DNA from 2 places in the Paenibacillus sp. FSL H8-0332 genome. Region 1 is predicted to be linked to the other one. Evidence: predicted binding sites of a transcription regulator. Region 1 holds the regulator's gene; the other holds the start of a gene.
The links. Region 1 encodes Rex, which represses fermentation and respiration genes when NADH is low (regulators of the CRP and FNR family bind a similar motif). Its sites were predicted from a motif close to TTGTGAAATATTTCACAA; they were not measured.
Positions count from the first base shown of each region.

Region 2: a site for Rex is predicted at 1,072-1,089, ahead of qoxA (cytochrome aa3 quinol oxidase subunit II). Genes of this name have one in related genera too.

Region 1 is NZ_CP150145.1:4,398,086-4,401,509, reverse strand. Features, by position in the region: gene dinG (ATP-dependent DNA helicase DinG) at 1-1,522, shown strand, start outside; gene NST43_RS18990 (redox-sensing transcriptional repressor Rex) at 1,661-2,311, shown strand; gene NST43_RS18985 (amidohydrolase) at 2,301-3,424, shown strand, end outside.
Region 2 is NZ_CP150145.1:716,499-719,922, reverse strand. Features, by position in the region: gene NST43_RS03070 (polysaccharide deacetylase family protein) at 1-826, opposite strand, end outside; gene qoxA (cytochrome aa3 quinol oxidase subunit II) at 1,356-2,372, shown strand; gene qoxB (cytochrome aa3 quinol oxidase subunit I) at 2,417-3,424, shown strand, end outside.

The DNA of each region.
Region 1 (3,424 bases):
CAAGCTGTTCGCAGATGTCAAAGCCGGGCATCAGCTTCTTCCGGCCTACGAGCATCTTGTCATTGACGAAGCTCATCATCTGGAGGATATTGCCGGCAAGCATCTTGGCATGCAGATGAAATATTTCACATTCGCCCATACCTTAACCCGTCTCTACAAAGATAGCCGGAGCGGGCAGCTGCCTGCCCTCCGCCAGAGCCTGCAGTCTTCCGGCAGTGAGCAGGCTTCCGAATGGAGCGGCGTGATCGACAGGATCTATCCAGATCTGCTGACCGTGAAGGAATCCTGGGATGCGCTCAGCGACAGGCTCTTTAGCCTGCTGCCCGAGCGCAGTGACGCCGGGGCCGGTGAAGCAGGCCAGCTGGTAGCGCGCCTGCAGCCGGGCAAGAAGCCCAAGGATTGGGAGGAGCTGGCTGCCCTTGAGAATACACTGAACCTCAGTCTGAGCGATATCATCCGCAAGGGTGACAAGATGCTCAGTGAGATGCGTGACACGGACAGCCAGTCCTCCTCGGACAGTCTTGTGACGGATATAGGCGGCTTGTTCAAGGACCTGGCATCCATTAGAGAGCAGATTCGCTTCTTCATGAGCCTGAATGATGAGAATATTGTGTATTGGCTGGAGGGAAGCGGCAATTATAAGGGCAAGTCGCTGCAAATGTATGCCGTTCCCGTAGATGTCAGCACCCAGCTCAGGGAGCTGTTCTTCGACAAGAAGAAGAGCATTATCCTGACCTCGGCCACCTTATCGGTGGATAAATCCTTCCAGTTCATGATGGATAACCTGGGCCTTGGTGAGGCTGCGGAGCAAGGGCGTCTGATGACTGCGCTGCTTCCGTCGCCGTTCAAGTACCGTGAGCAGGCACTGCTGGTCATTCCCCGCGACTTCCCGAGCGTTAAGGGAAGTATAGGGGATGCCCGATTCGTGGACACGCTAGTCCACTCCCTTGCTGAGACGGCTGTAGCTACACGGGGACGGATGCTGGTGCTGTTCACCTCCTACAAAATGCTGCGCCAGGTCTACGATCCGCTGAAGGAGGCACTTGCCTCGCAGGATATCGCGGTGCTGGGACAAGGCGTGGAGGGCGGCAGCCGGAGCAAGCTGATCCGCCGCTTCCAGGACACCCCGGCCTCCGTCCTGCTTGGTACCAGCAGTTTCTGGGAAGGGGTTGATATTCCTGGAGAAGCATTGACCTGCCTGGCGATTGTCAGACTGCCGTTCCAGCCGCCGAATCACCCGCTGGCTGAGGCGAAGTCGGAGCTGCTTCAGGCACAGAAGAAGAACCCGTTCATGAAGCTGTCCGTGCCGCAGGCCGTTATCCGCTTCAAGCAGGGCTTCGGGCGGCTGGTCCGTACGGCGAAGGACCGGGGGATCGTGATTGTCTATGACACCAGAGTGATTGAATCCTATTACGGGAAGTACTTCCTGTACTCGCTCCCCGGTCCCAAGATGGAGCATATGCTCACCGAGCAGATGGTTCCGAGAATCGCCGAATGGCTGGAAGACGGTGGGGTTTCCTAATTCATCCGCTATTGCTATTATTAATAAGTCATGATTAACCTGATGATCCGTTCCCGCCTCCTCTGCCACTCCGGCAGGCGGCGGGGTACGGTTGCTATAATTGTACGGGTCTAACAAAACTTTTAAGGAGGAGAATACATGAAATCGGATAAAATATCGGAGGCCGTCGTTCGCAGACTTCCAGTGTACCTGCGGTTCCTGAACGATCTCCAAAAACGTGAAATCTCCACAGTCTCTTCTCAGGAGCTTGGCCAAAAGCTAGATCTGAACCCCGCCCAGATCCGCAAGGATCTGGCTTATTTCGGTGATTTCGGCAGAAAAGGCATCGGCTACGATGTGTCCTATCTGATTGAGAAGATTCGTCACATCCTGAAGCTTGACCAGCAAATTAATGTTGCACTGGTTGGAGCCGGTAATCTCGGTCATGCCTTGTCTAACTACAACGCTTACTTGAAGGATACGATGAAGATCACTGCCATCTTCGATGCCTATCCGCCGAAGGTGGGCCAGCAGATCAACTCGCTGGTTGTGCAGCCGATGGAGGAGCTAAGCAGTACAATCCGCTCGCAGGGAATCCGGATCGGGATCATTACTGTGCCCGACAGCGAAGCCCAGAATGTAGCCGATATTCTTGTGGATTCCGGCATTGAGGCGATTCTGAACTTCGCACCGGTTATTCTCAAGACGCCTGCCAATATCCGGATTCACGCCGCTGATTTCACTACAGATCTGCAGAGCCTGGCCTATTATTTGCATGATGGAAAGGATGCGGCTGAAGATGAGCAGTAAGATCACGATAATCAAGAATGGGCACTTTCTGGTTCCCGGCAGCGATAAGCCAGTGCTGAGCGGGTATATGACCCTGGATGATGACCTGATTACTTACATAGGTGAAGCTGAGCCGGCAGTGGAGGATGGCGCTCAGGTCGTAGACGGCAGCCGTCTGCTGTTCATGCCGGGTCTGGTCAATACCCATGGACATACTGCCATGTCACTGCTGCGCGGATACGGCGACGATATGGTGCTTCAGACTTGGCTGCAAGAGAAGATGTGGCCGATGGAAGAGAAATTCACTGGTGATGATGTATATTGGGGAACTTCTTTGTCCGTGCTGGAAATGCTGAAGGGCGGCACAACAACCTTCCTCGATATGTATGATCATATGGACCGGGTAGCGGAAGTGACCGAGCAGTCCGGTATTCGTGCTGTGCTGATGCGCGGCGTAATTGGGCTGTGCCCGGAAGATGTACAGCAATCCAAGCTCGCTGAGGCGATTGCTTTTGCCCGTAACTGGCATGGCAAGGCTGACGGCAGAATTACGACCATGCTCTCGCCGCACGCCCCGTACACCTGTCCTCCAGAGTTTTTCATGAAGTTTGTGCAGGCTGCCCATGATCTGGATCTGCCGATGCATACCCATATGTCCGAGACGCGCCATGAAGTGGAGCAGAACGTGGCCGACTACGGCCTTCGTCCGGTCGCACATCTGGAGAAGCTGGGGATGTTTACCCGTCCTTCGCTTATTGCCCACGGGGTTCATCTGAACGATGAGGAAATCGGGATTCTGGCCCGCCATAACGTTGGCGTGTCGCATAACCCCGGCAGTAACCTGAAGCTGGCCAGCGGTGTTGCCCGTGTTCCGGAGCTGCTGAGAGCCGGGGTTAAGGTCTCCCTGGGTACGGACAGCGCGGCAAGCAACAACAATCTGGATATGTTCGAAGAGATGAGGCTGGCTGCGCTGATCCACAAGGGCGTAAGCGGTGATCCAACAGCGGTACCGGCTCCTGAGGCGCTTCTGATGGCTACGGAGTACGGAGCGCAGTCTATTTTCCTAAGCGGTGTAGGCCGCCTTGCAGCAGGGATGAAGGCTGACTTCATCGCGCTTGATATTGACCAGCCGCA
Region 2 (3,424 bases), 3.7 Mb from region 1:
TGGTGAAATAAGGCTTACTTCCGTAGGGCGTACGGATCAGAGTGGTGCTGACTCCCGTCAGCTTCTTCAGTGTCGCATTGGCCCCTGACATCTCGGCTAGCGCCGCTGCAGGAGAGGCATAGAACTTCTCCTTGCGGTGGGTCACGCCATGCAGCGCCAAGCCATACCCTTCCTTCGCAATCCGCTTCACCTGGGCGGGATGCTCATTCATGTTGTTCCCCAGCATGAAGAAGGTTGCCTGTACGTCATATTTGTGCAGGATATCCAGCAGCTCGCCAGTTGTTGCCGACGGGCCATCGTCGAAGGTCAGGTATACGGTCCGGCCCGGTTTGCCCGGCTCAGCCGGAGTGACAGGAGTCACTGGAACCACTGGAGCCTTCGGCTTCAGCTCGGCAGCATATTTATCGGTATAGGCTGCATCGGTAAGCTGCGCCGAGCCGTCCTTCACCCGAAGTAAATATTTATCTCCCGCATAGGAAATGCTATACCCAAGGTATGCGCTGACCTTCAGTGGAGCCATGAGGTTGCCGTCCTGCACAAAAGTGCTCATAGGCACGGTCGTGCCGTCTTTGAGCACCGCACCCCCGTCCTTGCTCAGCAGGGTAAGCGAACCAGTTCCGCCAGCTACGTGAATACCGTCCGTCAGCCCGGTAAGGGTCCATTTCAGCTCATCCGCAAGCTTACGCAGCGGTACATAATAGGTGCCTTTTACGGATACAGCTTCAATCGCACTTAATTTATCGTTGACTCCGAGTTTAAGTGTAGTGCTAGCAGCTTTGGCGTTAGCCGGGACCTGCACAAGCCCCATAATTAGGAATAAAGACATGAATAAAAGCAGAGTTTTCTTGATACGCACAGCAGCAGTCTCCAATCTATGTATATTTGTCTATCACTTTATCACATATACAATTAACGTAATTTGAGAGATTGTAACCGCAAGCTAAGAAATTGTCACTCTTATGCAATGATAAATGAGGTTGCGCTAGTATTTTCAGAAAGAACGCAATAATCGTCGAATGCTGTCACACCAGGCGCTGGGCGGTTAAATCAGCGGTTTTTGGCGCAGAATAATTGTGACAATATTAATAACAATATCGGAATTTTGAACAAAAATTGAACAACCTTAAAATTAGCTAAAGTGCGCCACTACAGTGATCTTTATCATACTCTTAGATAGCTGTAACAATTTGATCACACATATTTAACTTGTTCGCCATTTTTAAGGTCTTTTTTATACTTTTATACAAAATATGTATTTTGCATTATGGGTAAGTAGTTCTTACTATAGATACAGATCAATGTACTCCCGTTAATGAACGGCGAATGAAAAGTAGTATTGAAGGAAGGAGTTCTATATGAAAAAAAAGGGACCGTTATACGCTTTGTTTCTAAGCCTGATCCTTCTCCTGCCGGGATGCAGCTCAATCGCTGTTCTGAACCCGAAGGGGCCGTCTGCAAGGACGTTATCTGACACCATCTTGCTCTCTATTCTTGTTATGCTCGGGGTTCTGGCTGTTGTCTACATTCTGTATATCTTTGTACTGGTGAAATATCGTGCGAAGAAGAGTAATGAGGGCTACATCCCTGAACATGAGGAAGGCAACAAGGTACTGGAGGCCATCTGGATTATCATCCCGATTATTATCGTAGCCTTCTTGTCCGTTGTTACCGTCAAGACGACTAACGAAGTGGAGAATGTGGCTGCGGACTATCAAGATCAGACTCCGCTGGTCATCTATGCTTCCTCTTCCAACTGGAAATGGCATTTCAGCTACCCTGAGGAAGGGATCGAGACGGTTAACTACGTGAATATGCCGGTGCATCGTGCGGTAGAATTCAGAATGTACTCATTCGGCACCATTACCAGTCTCTGGATTCCACAGCTTGCCGGTCAAAAGTACGCCATGAGCGACATGCTGACAACGCTTCATCTGTCCGCAGATACCGAAGGCTCTTATATCGGGAAAAATGCGAACTTCAGCGGTAAAGGCTTTGCCCACATGGAATTCGAAGCGCTTGTCCTGAGTAACAAGGGTTACGAGGACTGGGTGAAGGAAGTAAAGGAAACTGCGCCTAAGCTGACTGAGGAAGAATTCAAGGGCCTGCTGGCCACGGATTACCTCGGACGCAAAACGTATTCCTCCACTCATCTGGAGTTCAGCCCGCCTCCTGGAGACCACGGCGAGCATATGAGCGGTGGCGGCAAAGAGATGGATATGGACAACGGCAATCAGGAGCATCAGGATAACAAGGAAATCCATCCGTCTCCCGAGCCGTCCAGCGGAACGGAATTCGACAGCAAGCCTGATCCGGAAGTCGATCAGCCGCTGCCCAGCTCCCCGGTGGATGAAAGCACACATGAAGGACACTAGCTCTCTGAAGAGCCTAATGCAACACACTGAAAGGAGCTACCCTAATGGATTTGGACAAATTTAAGGTTCACGGCGAACCCTTGATATACGGGGCCATGATCAGTATTGCACTGGCAACCATCGGGATTCTCGTAGGGCTTACCTATTTCAAGAAATGGGGCTATCTGTGGCGTGAATGGCTGACCACGGTTGACCACAAAAAAATCGGGATCATGTACATCCTCGCGGCGCTGCTGATGCTGTTCCGCGGCGGTGTAGATGCGATGATGATGCGTCTGCAGACAGCTGCGCCGGAAATGAAATTCCTCGATGCGCAGCATTACAATGAGGTCTTCACCACCCACGGTCTGATCATGATTCTCTTCATGGCCATGCCGTTCATCATCGGTCTGATGAACGTGATCATTCCGCTGCAGATCGGTGCACGTGACGTTGCCTTCCCGCGGCTGAACGCCGTCAGCTTCTGGCTCTTCTTCATGGGCGCCATGCTGCTGAACATTTCCTTCGTCATCGGCGGCTCGCCGGATGCGGGCTGGTCAGCCTACTTCCCGCTGGCAAGTCTTGAATTCAGCCCGACCGTAGGGAACAACTACTACTCTCTGGCTCTGCAGATATCCGGTATCGGTACGCTGATCACCGGGGTTAACTTTATCGTAACGATTCTAAAGATGCGCGCACCAGGCATGACGCTGATGAAGATGCCGATGTTCACCTGGTCCGTACTCATCACCAACGTTATTATTGTCTTCGCCTTCCCGGTTCTTACCATAGCGCTGGCGATGATGATGTTCGACCGACTCTTCGGCTCCCAGTTCTTCACGATGGCCAACGGCGGGATGGATATGCTCTGGGCCAACCTGTTCTGGGTTTGGGGACATCCGGAGGTCTATATCGTTATCCTGCCTGCCTTCGGTATTTATAGTGAGATTATCGCTACCTTCTCGAAGAAGAATCTGTACGGCTATACCTCCATGGTATTCAGTATGCTGATCATCTCGCTCCTGTCCTTCCTTGTATGGGCGCATCATTTCTATACAATGGGTCAAGGTGCC